One region of the Clostridioides sp. ZZV15-6383 genome, then DNA from elsewhere that is predicted to be linked to it. Evidence: riboswitches for the same ligand, from Rfam matches in the RefSeq annotation. Region 1 holds a riboswitch; the other holds the start of a gene.
What was found. Region 1 has a riboswitch for lysine ahead of KGF42_RS07800 (aspartate-semialdehyde dehydrogenase). Riboswitches for the same ligand answer to the same signal wherever they lie in the genome.
Positions count from the first base shown of each region.

Region 2: linked by a shared signal. The riboswitch ahead of KGF42_RS05645 (Na+/H+ antiporter NhaC family protein) and the one ahead of KGF42_RS07800 (aspartate-semialdehyde dehydrogenase) in region 1 are both predicted to bind lysine.

Region 1 is NZ_JAGWCV010000015.1:32,478-40,347, reverse strand. It holds partial or broken gene KGF42_RS07820 (SPFH domain-containing protein) at 1-574, shown strand, start outside; gene dapD (2,3,4,5-tetrahydropyridine-2,6-dicarboxylate N-acetyltransferase) at 803-1,519, opposite strand; gene dapB (4-hydroxy-tetrahydrodipicolinate reductase) at 1,701-2,450, opposite strand; gene dapA (4-hydroxy-tetrahydrodipicolinate synthase) at 2,517-3,404, opposite strand; gene KGF42_RS07800 (aspartate-semialdehyde dehydrogenase) at 3,528-4,529, opposite strand; lysine riboswitch at 4,702-4,875, opposite strand; gene dapA (4-hydroxy-tetrahydrodipicolinate synthase) at 4,953-5,834, opposite strand; gene KGF42_RS07790 (L-serine ammonia-lyase) at 6,157-7,350, shown strand; gene KGF42_RS07785 (N-acetyldiaminopimelate deacetylase) at 7,550-7,870, shown strand, end outside.
Region 2 is NZ_JAGWCV010000009.1:84,314-92,183, forward strand. It holds gene KGF42_RS05630 (TerD family protein) at 123-722, opposite strand; gene KGF42_RS05635 (MetQ/NlpA family ABC transporter substrate-binding protein) at 825-1,622, opposite strand; SAM riboswitch class I at 1,733-1,838, opposite strand; gene KGF42_RS05640 (lipoate--protein ligase) at 1,930-2,916, opposite strand; lysine riboswitch at 3,177-3,353, shown strand; partial or broken gene KGF42_RS05645 (Na+/H+ antiporter NhaC family protein) at 3,636-3,836, shown strand; tRNA gene KGF42_RS05650 (tRNA-Leu) at 3,932-4,012, shown strand; glycine riboswitch at 4,561-4,665, shown strand; gene gcvPA (aminomethyl-transferring glycine dehydrogenase subunit GcvPA) at 4,875-7,349, shown strand; gene gcvPB (aminomethyl-transferring glycine dehydrogenase subunit GcvPB) at 7,349-7,870, shown strand, end outside.

The DNA of each region.
Region 1 (7,870 bases):
AAAAACAATGACTCTTAATAATGAAAAGCAGAAAGTTAATGATTTATTAGGAAACCCGATTATAATAGGAGTTGTTGTAATTTGGAAGGTTATAGATGCAACAAAGGCTGTGTTCAATGTGGATAATTATAATACTTTTTTATCTATTCAATGTGATTCTACTATTCGTAATATTTCAAGACTCTATCCATATGATGTGTCTGAAGATGGAGATGAAAAATCTCTTCGTGGCAGTAGTCAGGAAATAGCAGATAGATTAAAAGATGAATTACAGTCAAGAGTTGATATTGCTGGAATTGAAGTATGTGAAGTGAGAATTACTCACCTTTCTTATGCACCAGAGATTGCAGCAGCAATGTTACAACGTCAACAAGCTGAGGCTATAATAGCAGCACGTAAAAAGATTGTTGAAGGGGCTGTAAGTATGGTAGAGATGGCATTAACTAATTTAAGTGAAAATAATGTTGTAACTTTAGATGAAGAACGTAAAGCAGTTATGGTAAGTAATCTATTAGTGGTTCTTTGTGGCAATAAAGATGCACAACCAGTAGTAAATAGTAGTTCTATTTATTAAGCTATAGAAAATTTAATAGTTTGTTTCGTTGATATATTGAAGGAAATAAAAATACTTATAAGCAAGAAATAAAAATGCTACAAGAATGAATAAGAGAATTGTAAAAATAAATAAAATAAGCATAAATAAGAGAAAAAATATTATAAAAAAGAGGGTGCCTCCAATGAATTAAATTCATACAGAGACACCTTTTTAATTAATCTTTTTAATTAATATATTACTATTTAATTAATCTAAATTTCTAAGGTCTTCCATAAGTTTAGTCTTGTCAGCCGTTTTTTCGTCTTTCATTTTTATAACTTTAGCAGGAGAACCAGCAACAACAGCACCAGCTTCTACGTCAGTAGTTACAACAGCACCAGCTGCAACAACAGCACCTTTACCGATTCTAACACCTTCAAGAATAACTGCATTAGCTCCTATTAAAACATCATCTTCAACTATAACAGGAGTAGCAGAAGGTGGCTCTAAAACACCAGCAACAACAGCACCAGCACCTAAATGAACATTTTTACCAAGAGTACCTCTAGCTCCAATAACAGCATTCATATCTACCATAGAACCTTCACCAATAACAGCTCCTATATTTATAACAGCTCCCATCATTACAATAGCATTTTTTTCTATAGTAACCATGTCTCTTATTATTGCACCTGGCTCAATTCTTGCATGTTCACTTAAAGTATTTTTTAGAGGAATAGCAGAATTTCTTCTATCGTATTCTACATGAGTATCTGTTATATCATTACCATGTTTGTCTAATACTTCCATTATATCTTCGTAGTCACCTACAAATATATAAGAGCCATTACTTCCAAATACCTTAAACTTATCAGTTGATTGGAAATGTAAAGAGTTTGTATTTACATATACCTTAACAGGTGTTTTCTTTTTAACTTCTTTTATATACCTTGCTATTTCATAAGCATCGTTTAAATTTACCATTTGTTAATTCTCCTTGTATTTCATTATATTTCTTTTATTATATACTTATTTGTCAATTTTAGTATATACTTACTTCTCATTATTTATATTTTATTTTACAGGTTTTTATTGTATAAGCATAGTATTAAATGAATTTATTTATTGTATATGTTTGATTATACTGTGTATTATTATCTTGTTATTATCCTAACATGCTGTCCATATTATAAAATCCTGGTTTTTGTTTAACTAAGTATTTAGCAGCAGCTATAGAACCACTTGCAAAGATACCACGAGATTGGGCTTGATGGCTTATTGTAAGGACTTCATTATCTCCAGCAAATAGAGCATCATGTTCACCAACGATATTTCCACCTCTTATAGCATGAATACCAACTTCATTTGGTTGTCTTTTTGCACTACGGCCATATCTACCATAATTATTTTCAACGTTTGGTAAAACCTCTTTTATAGCGTTAGCAATCATAACAGCTGTGCCACTTGGGGCATCTACTTTTCTGTTGTGATGTTTTTCTATTATTTCTATATCAAATCCTTCTAATAATTTAGCTGCATCTTTAACCAATTTTACTAATACATTTACACCAAGAGACATATTATATGATTGGAATACAGGAATAACTTTAGCTGCTTCATGTATTTTGTTCATTTCTTCATCATTATATCCAGTAGTAGCAATTACTAAAGGAGTCTTAGTCTTTAAAACATAAGATAAGATATTATCTAAATTAGAGTGATGAGAAAAATCTATAACCACATCAACTTCTTCCACTATAGTGCTCATATCTTCATAGATTTTAAGGTCGCCTTCACAGCTATCCATACCTCTAGCTGAAACACAAACCAATTCTAATTCACTATCTTCTCTTATAGTATCGGCTAAAATCTTACCCATTTTTCCATCATAACCAGTTGCTATAACTTTTAACATAATTTCCTCCTATGATTAAGGGCTAACTTTTGACCAAACTTATTTTTTATCCTGCATTAATTTTTATTATGCATTAACTTTTAGTCCAAAGTTAACTAACTCTTTCTTTAACACTTCTAAATTTGCTGGGTCCATTTCTGCTAGAGGTAATCTTAAATCTCCAACATTGAATCCCAATAAATTCATTGCAGTCTTAACTGGTATAGGATTTACTTCTATAAATAAAGCTGCAATTAGAGCATCCATACCAAGTTGTAATTTTCTAGAACCTTCTATATCACCTTCAAAGAACTTAGCTACTAAATCGTGAGTTTCTTGAGGGCAAACATTAGCAAGTACTGATATAACTCCTTGACCTCCTAAAGATAATAAAGGAAGTATAGTATCATCATTACCAGAGTAGATAGCAAAGTCATCTGGAACTAAACTAGCTATTTCTGCAACTTGTCCTAAGTCCCCACTAGCTTCTTTTACAGCAACTATATTATCTATCTTAGCAAGTTCAACTATAAGACTAGGGCTTATATTTACACAAGTTCTTCCAGGGACATTATAAAGTATAATTGGAAGTTTAACACTGTTAGCGATTGTTTCAAAATGACGCTTAAGTCCAGCTTTATTAGCTTTATTGTAATAAGGAGTTATTATTAATAGAGCATCTACTCCTAATTTTTCAGCTTCTTGACTTAAATTAACTGAGTGCATAGTATCATTAGAACCACTTCCAGCTATAACAGGAACTCTTTTATTAACTTTTTCAACAACATACTTAATAGTAGCAAGTTGTTCTTCATCAGTCATAGTATTAGCTTCACCAGTAGTACCACAAGATACTATAGCATCAGTACCATTAGCTATTTGGTATTCAACTAATTCACCTAATTTGTCAAAATCAACTTTGTTATCCTTTGTAAATGGAGTAATTAGAGCAACAGCAGAACCTTTAAATATCATATAAAATCAATCCCCTCTTTTTTAGTTTTGTGTTTCATATTACAGCTACTTCTAATGCTTATTTTTTTTATTTATTATTAATATTTTACAAAATTATATATTTATACAAATTTGTATACTATACTATACTAAATCGTATGATAAAGCCATTTCAGCTATTTGAATTGCATTAGTTGCAGCACCTTTTCTTATATTGTCAGCAACAACCCAAAGATTTACACCACTGTCAACACTAAAGTCCCTTCTTATCCTTCCAACAAATACCTCATCTCTATCATCAAATTCTACAGCAGTTGGATATTCGTTTTTAGCAGGATTATCAACTACTACAACACCTGGAGTTTCTTCAAGTGTTTTTACTAAATCCTCTAATTCAAATGAATTGTTAAACTCAACATTTATAGATTCACTATGACCATTTCTTACTGGAACTCTTACAGTAGTTGCAGTTATTTTTAAATCGTAGTTATCAAGTATTTTCATAGTTTCATTTACCATTTTCATTTCTTCTTTAGTGTATCCATTTTCAGTAAATGAATCTATATGAGGAAGACAATTGTAAGAGATTTGATGAGGGTAGAATCCAGTAGGATTACCATTCATTCCTTTTTCTAAATCTTCAACACCTTTAACACCAGAGCCAGATACAGCTTGGTAAGTAGAGTAGACTACTCTCTTAATTTTGTACTTATCATCAAGTGCCTTAAGAGGAACCATAGCCTGTATAGTAGAGCAGTTAGGATTAGCTATTATACCTTTATGATTTTTTATAGCCTCTGGATTTACTTCAGGAACTACTAAAGGAACATCTGGATTCATTCTCCAGTGACTAGAGTTATCTACTACTAAGATTCCATTTGAAGCAGCTATTGGAGCATACTTTTCACTAATACTTCCTCCGGCAGAGAATAATGCTATTTGTATGCCTCTATCAGTAAATGAAGTTTCTTTTAATTCTTCTACTATATATTCTTTACCACAAAACATTACTTTAGAACCAGCTGATTTAGAAGAAGAGAATAAAAATAAATTTTCTATTGGAAAGTTTCTTTCTTCTAATACTTTTAAAAATGTTCTACCTACCATTCCAGTAGCACCAACTATTGCTACATTTACTTTTTTCATATAAATTCACCCCAATTTTAAATTATTAAAACATTATTTGATTTTAATTATACAAGTAAGATATGTTAATATTTTTATATATACAAAAACTTTAATATTATATTAACAACTTTAACTATATACAAAAAACGTACAAAGGTATACTTTGTACGTCTAGTTTATCACTCAAAGTAAACCCTGTAGCTCATCACTTACAATATAAGTGACAGTATTACACATGTTATGTGTAATCCCAGAAAATATTATTGCAAGAAATATTTTCTTCGGCTGTAAATCCTTTTTCCAATCATTAACACCTGCCAGCTACTATTGGATACTCTTAGTTACAGCTACCTCTACCCTAGGTTAATAGGATATTAAAATTTGATTATTCTAATAATAATACATATTCAAGAAAAAATCAACTTATTTATATACATATTGCTAAAATTTAAATCCAAAATTTGTCAATTCATCTTTTAACACACTAAGATTAGCTTCTTCCATTTCAGCTAAAGGAAGTCTTAAATCTCCAACATTAAAACCTAAAATATTCATGGCAGTTTTAACTGGAACTGGATTTACTTCTATAAATAGGGCAGCAATTAAAGCATCCATATCAAGTTGTAATTTTTTTGAGCCTTCAATATCACCTTCAAAGAATTTATTTACTAAATCATGTGTTTCTTTAGGACAGATGTTAGCAAGTACAGAGATAACACCACTTCCACCTAATGATAATAGTGGTAGTATAGTATCATCATTACCGGAGTATATAGCAAAATCTTTAGGTACTAATTTAGCTATTTCTGCAACTTGAGCTAAGTCTCCACTTGCTTCCTTTACAGCAACTATATTATCTATTTTAGCAAGTTCAGCCACAACAGATGGTTTTATATTTACTTTAGTTCTTCCTGGCACGTTGTATAAAATAATTGGTAACTTAACACTATTTGCTATTGTTTCAAAGTGAAGTTTAAGACCTTTTTCATTAGTCTTATTATAGTAAGGAGTTATTATTAAAAGACCATCCACACCTAATTTTTCGGCTTCTTGACTCATATGAACAGACAACATAGTATTGTTTGAACCAGTACCTGCTATAACAGGTATTCTCTTATTAACTTTTTCAACTGTATATTTTATTACAGCAAAAATTTCAGATTCACTCATAGTAGTCGCCTCACCTGTTGTTCCACAAACAACTAGTGCATCTGTGTCATTCTCAATGTGGTATTCGATTAATTCACCTAATTTTTCAAAGTTGACATTATTATCCTCTGTAAATGGGGTAACTAAAGCAACAGCAGAACCTTTAAATAACATATAATCAAATCTCCTTTTTTATCTAAATTTAATTTTTTAAGTACAATAATAATTATAGTACAAATTAATTAATTTTAATAGGTATAGTTAATATCTTAACTGTTTAAATAAGATATTTATATTATATTAATATTAGAAAAATTTGAAATAAATGTTTTATTCTCAAAATATGCATATTAATTTAATAAAATATACCAAAATGGAAATAAAAAATAAATTTTATGCGAATTTAATAACTAATAATTAATATATTTAGGTTATAATAAATATGTGCGTAAAATCTAATAATAAGTAATAATACCGAAAATTTAGGAGGAATAATATGGATACTTTAAAGGAACTTTTTAAAATAGGAAGTGGGCCTTCAAGTTCTCATACTATGGGGCCACAAAGAGCAGCAGAAAAATTTAAGAATGAAAATCCAGATGCAGAAAGTTTTAGAGCAATATTATATGGTAGTTTGGCAGCTACAGGGAAAGGTCATTTAACTGACTATATAATTGAAAAAACTATAGCACCTAAAAAAGTTGAAATTGTTTGGGAAGAAGATATTATAAAAGATTTTCACCCAAATGGAATGAAGTTTGAAGCTTTAGATAAAGATGGAAATGTAACAGCTGAATGGACTGTATATTCTATAGGTGGAGGGACTATAGCAGAGGAAGGTCAAAGAAACAGTAAAAGTAACAGCATATATCATTTAGATACTATGGATGAAATAGTAAAATGGTGTAAAGTAAATAATAAGACTTTAGTAGATTTTGTGTTGGAATGTGAACCAGAAGACATAAAAGATTATATAAAAACTATAAAAGATGCTATGAGAAAATCTATTGATGATGGATTAATCACAGATGAAATAATACCAGGTAAACTATTATTAAAAAGAAGAGCAAGTACATTTTATAATGAATATCAAAAAGATAAGAACTTCTCAACACTTGTATATGCATATGCACTAGCAGCTTCAGAGCAAAATGCTTCTGGAAATATAATAGTTACAGCTCCAACTTGTGGCTCTGCTGGTGTAATTCCAGGAATATTCTTTGCAATGCAAGATTTTTATAAGTACGATGACGAAAAAATAATTGAAGCATTACTTGTAGCTGGAATAATAGGTAATATAATAAAAACTAATGCTTCAATATCTGGAGCAGAGGTAGGATGTCAAGGTGAAGTTGGTGCAGCTTGTTCTATGGCAGCAGCGGCAGTAGCATACCTAAAAGGTGGAACTATAGACCATATTGAATATGCAGCAGAAATAGCACTTGAGCATCATCTAGGAATGACTTGTGACCCTGTATATGGATATGTTCAAATTCCATGTATAGAAAGAAATGCTATGGCAGCTCAAAGAGCTTATGATGCAGCTAATTATGCATTATTAACTGATGGCTCACACTCTGTCTCCTTAGACCAAGTTGTTGAAACAATGAAAGAAACTGGTATCGATATGATGGATAAGTACAAAGAAACAGCCAAGGGTGGACTTGCTAAACATTTCTTCTCTTGTTAAAAATAAAATTTTTTAATAATAATTCCCCTGTTTTGATTTATGAAACAGGGGAATTATTATTAATGGTGAATTATTTAATAATGCGAAATATTTTTATATTCAATCTAAATTTTTATTTAGTATAACATGTTATATAATATTTTAATTATAAGAGATATAGAAATATTTTTTTAATAAATTAGAAATTGGAGGAGATTACATGAGAGAGGCATCATATTTACAAGAACAAATTTATAAGCATAGGAAAGCATTAAACCCTATTGCAGAGATTGGGAGAAAAGAGTATAAGACTTCAAAATACATAAGAGATTATCTTGATAAATTAGGAATTGAGTATGAAGTTTACTTAGAAACAGGTATAGTAGGCGTAATAGAAGGTAAAAGACCTAAAAGAGATATAGCTTTTAGAGCTGATATAGATGGTCTTCATAGTGAAGAAGGGGTAAAACATTTATGTGGTCATGATGGACATGCTACTATATTACTTGGATTAATTGAGTATTTAAATGATAATAAAGAA
Region 2 (7,870 bases), on a different contig from region 1:
ATGTACAAATATATAAGTATTTGAAAAATCACCATTATATAAAAATTAAAAAGAAAATAAATAGTTGTTAGATAAAAAAGAGACCATGAGGAAATTTACTCATAGTCTCTTAAATAATATACTTATTTTCTTCCTGCAACCCATTTTAAGCCCCAATGGAACTCAGTATCCATTTCTCTGTGACCTTTAAAGTATTTAACTACCTTTTCAACACTGAATGTCTCATCATTTACATTTTCTATCAGTGCTATTGAACACATATTATAGCCATTTTTATGTTCATCAAGTTTAACAACTAAGTCTGAATCTTGTTTTTGTTTTATTGTTACAATTCCATCAGCTTCAGACCAATTGGCTACACCTTCATAGATAAAAGCATAAATAAGTATTCTTTTTATTTCTTTTATTTTATTACCATTTATTCTTAAATTTTCTCCTTGTGTATTACTTCCTGTTCGGTCATCTCCATCTAATTGAGCAAAAGGTGGATTATCTAAGCTACCAAAAGAATTGCCTAATGCCTGAACAGCACCTTTTACACCGTTTTTCATTTCAAATAGGCAACCCAAATCTAAATCTATATTTCTGCTTCTTAAAGAGCCAAAAAAACCCTTTTTTTGTACTTTTTGATTCCAATTTAAATTAACTAAAATTTCACCTAAATCGCTATTTTCCTTCTTTGTAAGATTTATTTTTTGTCCCTTTTTTAATTCTATAGCCATAGTAATTTTCCTCCACAAACATAGATTTATTTAAATGGTAGCATTTAATAAGTCAATATTCAACAATATTAGAATAATAATATTAAAATTATATTAAATATACTAAAAAATAGGAATTACAATGCCTTTGTATTTTTCTTCAATTAAGCTTCTTGCCTTATCTGATGTAAGTACATCTTGTAGAACTTTAATCTTTTCGCTATCTTTATCCTCAGTTCTAAATGCTAAAAGATTTGCATACTCATCATTTATAGGAGCTGTATAAATTCCATTTTTCTTGGCATCAAGACCAGCAGGTACTGCATAAGTAGTATCTATAAATGCAGCAGTTACATCTGGAAGCGAAGATGGAATTTGAGCAATATCTAACTCTTTGAATTGTATTCCTTTTGGATTTTCTATTATATCTTTCGGACTAACTAATCCATCACCTTTAGGCAAAGTTAAAAGTCCAATGCTTTCAAGGTATCTAAGGTTCTTAGAACAAGAAGAAGGGTTATTGCTTATTGCAATTGTATCTCCTTTTTTAAAGTCATCAACAGATTTTATCTTATAAGAGTAAAGTATTGCTGGGCATACATATAGTTTTTTACCAGCCATTATTTTGTAACCTTTAGCTTTAACTGCTTCTTTTAGATAAGGTTCATGTTGGAATAGATTTGCATCAATTTCTCCATTATTTAAAGCTTCGTTTGGAAGTATGTAATCATCAAAGTTTTTAATTTCTAAAGTATATCCCTTTTCTTTAATAAGTGGTTTTAATTCTTCTAATAACTCTCCACCTGGAACTAAAGTAGCACCAACAACAATTTTTTTATCATCTTTAGGTTTAGAACATCCAACTATAGATAAAGTGAATACTAGACATAACAACAAACATAATAATTTTTTGAATTTCATATAAATTCCCTCCTGAATATAATTGATTAGTTAAAAATAAAATACTTTCTTTTATCACACTGCGAATAAAATAAGCCTGAGTTTAAACTCAGGCTTTAAAAGCTAATTTAGACTCATCTTTCAGTATAATACTGCAGGATTTAGCACCAATGTATATAAAAATATACTGGTTGCTGGGTTTCATAGGGCCAGTCCCTTCACCACTCTGGATAAGAAGTATCAATTTTTAATTATGTTATAAATATTATCATGATTTTTTATATCTGTAAACATAATTTTGTAAATATTTTAAAATCTTTAATATCCTCTATTTAACACCTAAGATTCCAGAAACTAGAATATCAGTATCAGCACCTAAGAAATAATCATTTATTTCAATAGAATCTAAAGTATTTCTTAAAGCATTTTCTTCATGTCTTGTACCAATAAGTATATCTTCAACAAATGAAACATCACGTTTTCCAAAAAAATCTCCAAAAAATTTTATAGTGGTTATTATGCCTTTATCAACATTTAAATTGAATTCAACATTTCCACCAGAATATTTTAATTCATTTGAAAGAGTATATTTTGGTGAATTACCAAAATTCCAATCCCAAGTTTCATATTTTGATTTAGTAAGTTTTTCTATTTGTTCTATATCATACTCACTTAAACAATAATTAGTATTATCAGTATTTGTTTTAGAAAGATAATTCATTATTGCATCTTTAAATTCTATTATGTTCATTTTATCTTGTAGGTGTTCACTTATATTAGTTACACGAGATTTTACAGATTTTATTCCCTTTCCTTCGAATTTTATAGGTTTAACTTTTAATGCTTTTGAAAGGTCATTTATCTCAGATGAAAATAAAAGTGTACCATGATGCATCACTTTATTTTTGTAGTTATATTGAGCATTTCCAGAAAATTTCTTACCATCTATAAGAAGGTCATTTCTTCCAGAAAATTCAGCATTGACATCTAATGTTTTAAGTAAGTCTATTATTGGTTGAGTAAATCTTTTGAAATCACTAAAACTATTATTATTACAAGCTATGAATGTAAAGTTTATATTTCCTAAATCATGAAATACAGCTCCACCACCAGATTGTCTTCTAACAACAGGTATAGAATGCTCTTTTATATATTCTAAGTTTATTTCAGAGAGTGTGTTTTGATTTTTTCCAACAATTATAGAAGGTTCATTCCTCCATAAAATAAATAAGTCTTCATCAAAGTTTTTTAGAAGATATTCTTCCATTGCTAAATTGAAATAGGGGTTTGTTTTTTCATTGTAAATTAATAACATTAAAGTAAGTCCTCCATAGAATTGATAAAATTTTTTTGATAGCATTAGTACAATTAATTTTATAATTCGACAATAATATAAAAAGTCCTTTAAATTAGAAATTTCAAACAATAAGATTATTTTTAATTGATTGTAATGTGTTTTAAACATAATTAAAAAAAATATGGTGTTTTTTGTAAAAAATAAGTAGAAATTTTTAAAACTAACTTGCAAAGTTTAAATAAATAATATATACTCAAAATATATTTAATAAAAGTGAATAGAAGGGTAGAGGCGCAATAATCTATCAGTACTAATAAGGAGTTAAGCACAAAGAATTATTAGGAAAGGAGATATTGCCGAAGTTTTATAATCGATGCTTTAAGATTATATTGCTGGGGGTACATAGAAAATGTGTACAACTGTCACAGGTTTATTTGTGGTGAGCTATCATTTAAGGAATTATATTATATTTATTTTAATATTGTTGATGTATTGTAATGTTTAAGCCTTGAGTGTTTATCACTCAAGGCTTTTTTAGTTTTATCATAACATAATACCCTGCATAGTTCACAAAATTAAAAAGAGAGGGAGATTTATATGAGAAATAAAACAAATTAATATTATTTTTCTGACGACAATTATGTTCATAATGTCAACAGTAATGGTTTTTGCAGAAGAGGATATAGACACTATTGCACTAGCTAATGCAGAAAAATTTGGAATCTTAACTTTAATAATTTGGTTTAGGAGCGATAATATCTTTTGCTACTGGAACAGCTTATGGTACAATGGGTATACTTATGCCACTGGCAATACCACTAGCATACTCATTAAATCCTGACATGTCTTATGTAATAGCAAGTACTAGTGCAGTTTTAACAGGTGCAATATTTGGAGACCATTGTTCTCCAATTTCAGATACAACAATACTTTCTTCTTTCACCTTTTATTATGATTATTTTGTTAGTTTTTAGATGATTTTAAAAAGTTATTGAAAATAATAGCGAAATATAGTAAAATAAAAGAGTGATAAGCGGATGTGGCGGAATTGGCAGACGCACTAGACTTAGGATCTAGCGCCATTGGCGTGGGGGTTCGACTCCCTTCATCCGCACTTTACAGTACTTAATTGTGCTGAAAAAAACTGGGGTTGCTGGCTTTCGGAGTGGGCTATCCCGTTTTTATTTTTTGATAAATAAATCAAATACTATATAATATCTTCTTAAGAGTATTTTTATAATAAATATACAAAAGCACGTTAAGTGCTTTTTTTGTTGTATAAAAATATATTTAAGTATAAAGTTCTATATGTTTATTAGCAATATAAAATCTTATAGTAACTTATTTTAAAAATCTTATTTTTCACAAAGATAAAATTGCAAACGATTCTATCACATGTATGAATATACTTTTAACATAATATAGTAAATTACAATATAACTTTACTTTTAGTATTTTGTATGGCATGCTAATAATAAATTAAACAAATATATTATTTCGCATTAATATATAACATACAGGTGTAAAAGTTAATAATATAAAAGTAATATAATTGATAATAAAAACTTAACAAAAAAATTAATACATAAAAAAAAATAAATATAATTTGTTGACATTTAATTGAAATATTCATACAATAAAATTGAAAATAAATATTTCCAAACGAGATTAGCGAGAGAGACCTTTTTACAAAAAGGCGCCGAAGAAGAAATTTAAGAAATGCCAATTCTTAGAGAAGCTTTCAGGCAAAAATATCGCTAATTGATGGGACTCTGGAGAGACTTAAGTTAAGATACTATAAGTCACCGAAGAAGCAAAATAATATTAAATTATTAAATCTTTCAGGTATACAAACAGGGATATATAGGCTAGGATTATTTTCCATGTTAATATATCTTTTTTTTATGAAAAAGTACAGGAAATAATGTCAAAGTTACTTAAATATAGTAGGTCTAATTTTGTAGGGAGGGTTATATATGAATGAATTGAAAAGAGTATCTTTGTATAATATACACAAAGAGCTTGGAGCAAAACTTGTTGAATTTGCTGGCTGGGAAATGCCTTTAGAATATGAAGGTATAAATAAAGAGCATGAGATGGTCAGAAAAAGCGCAGGTATATTTGATGTATCTCATATGGGAGAGGTACAAGTAAAGGGAGTAGAGTCAGAAAAATTTATACAAAATCTAGTTACAAATGATATAAGCACATTAAAGATAAATGACATTATATATACACCTATGTGTTATGAAAATGGTGGAGTAGTTGATGATTTATTAATATATAAATTTAGTGAAGAAGATTATTTATTAGTAATAAATGCAGGAAATATAGATAAAGATGTAACATGGATAATAAAACAAAGTGAAGGATACAATGTAGATATAAAAAATGTATCTAATGAAGTGAGTCAATTAGCAGTTCAAGGACCTAAAGCAGAAGCAATTCTTCAAAAAATTACAGACATAGACTTAAAATCAATAAAATTTTATAAGTCAATGCCATCAACAAAAGTATGTGGTTTACCTTGTTTAGTTTCAAGAACAGGATATACGGGAGAAGATGGATTTGAGATATATTGTAAAAATGAACATGTAGAAATAATTTGGAATGAAGTTTTAAAGGTTGGACAAGAAAATATATGCCCAGCTGGACTAGGTTGTAGAGACACTTTAAGGTTTGAAGCAGCACTACCTTTATATGGTCATGAAATAAATGAACGCATATCTCCACTTGAAGGTGGTTTATCTATTTTTGTGAAGACAAATAAAGAATCATTTATTGGAAAATCAGTTTTAACAGAAGAAAAAGAAAATGGAGCTAAAAGAAAATTAGTAGGATTTGAAATGCAAGGCAAAGGGATGCCTAGAAATGGATATGATATAAAGGTTGGTGATAAAACAGTTGGTTTTGTAACAACAGGATGTGCATCTCCAACAACAGGAAAAATATTAGGCATGGGAATTATAGATTCTGAGTATGCAAAAGTAGGAAATGAAATAGGTATAGCAATCAGAAAAAAAGTTGTTCCTGCAATGATAGTTAAGAAACCTTTTTATAAAAAACAATATAAGAAAGATAATATTACATTAAATGAAGAAAATAAGTTTTCATATATACCTGCCACAAGTGAAGATAAATCAAAAATGTTAAAAGTAGTTGGATTAAATTCAGTTGATGAATTATTTTCAGATATACCAGATGAAATAAAATTAAAAAGAGATTTAAATTTGGAAAGTGGAAAATCTGAATTAGAGGTAAGTAAAATAGTAAAGAGATTGTCAGAAGAAAATTTAAGTTTAGAAGATTTAACTTGTTTTCTTGGAGCTGGTGCATATGACCATTATATACCATCAATTATAAAACATATAACTTCAAGGTCTGAATTTTATACAGCATATACTCCATATCAAGCTGAAATAAGTCAAGGAACTTTGCAAGTAGTATTTGAGTTTCAATCTATGATTGCAGAAATTACAGGTATGGAAATTGCAAATGCATCAATGTATGATGGAGCAACTGCTGCAATAGAAGCCTGCATAATGGCAATGAATCAAACTAGAAAAAGTAAAATAGTGGTGTCAAAAACTACACACCCTGAAACTTTGTCAGTATTAAGAACTTACTTACAATATAAAGATTGTGAGATAGTAGAAGTTGACTTTTGTAATGAATATGGAACTACAAATATAGAAAAATTAAGAACTTCTGTAGATAAAGATACAGCATGTGTTCTTATACAGACTCCTAATTTCTTTGGAATTATTGAAGAAATGGAAGAAATAGAAAAGATAACTCATGAAAATAAAGCTATGTTAATTATGAGTGTAGACCCAATATCATTAGGAGTTTTAAAAACACCAGGTGAGATAGGAGCAGATATTGTTGTTGGAGAGGCTCAATCACTGGGAAATCCTCTTAATTTTGGAGGTCCTTATGTAGGATTTTTAGCTAGCAAATCTAAGTATACTAGAAAAATGCCAGGGAGAATAGTTGGTCAAAGTTTAGATACAGAAGGGAAAACTGCATATGTGTTAACTTTACAAACTAGAGAGCAACATGTAAGAAGAGAAAAAGCAACTTCTAATATATGTTCAAATCAAGCTTTAAATGCTCTTGTAGCTTCAATATATATGGCTACTATGGGTAAAGAAGGATTTAAAGAGGTTGGTATGCAATCTATGAAAAAAGCACATTATGCTTATAATAAACTTATACAAACTGGAAAATATAAGCCAATGTTTAAAGGTAAGTTTTTCAAAGAATTTGCTGTACAAGGAAATCTTAATATAGAAACTATAAATAATAAACTCTTAGAAGAAAATATATTAGGTGGTTATAATTTAGAATACAATTACCCAGAGTTAGAAAATTCAACTTTACTTTGTGTGACTGAGAAAAGAAGCAAAGAGGAAATAGATAAGTTAGTTGGAATAATGGAGGGATTATAATGAAAGAATATAATAGTTTGTTGATAGATATATCTAAAAAAGGTAGAAAAGCATATTCGCTTCCAAAGTTAGATATAGATGATATAAAAATAGAAGATATGATTGACCAAAGTATGGTAAGAAAAAGCGAATTAAATTTACCAGAAGTTGGTGAATTAGAATTAATTAGGCATTATACTCTATTATCAAATAAAAACTTTGGAGTTGATACAGGTTTTTATCCTTTAGGTTCTTGTACTATGAAATATAACCCTAAAATAAATGAAGATATGGCAGCACTTCCAAATTTTACTGGAATACATCCGTATCAACATTCAGATACAGCACAAGGTTCTCTTTCTTTAATGTATGATTTATCAAATAGACTTGCAGAAATCACAGGTATGGATGAAGTTACATTACAACCTTCAGCAGGTTCACATGGTGAATTTACAGGGCTTATGATTATAAAAGCATATCATGAAAATAGAGGTGACCATAAGAGAACCAAAGTTATAATTCCAGATTCTGCCCATGGAACA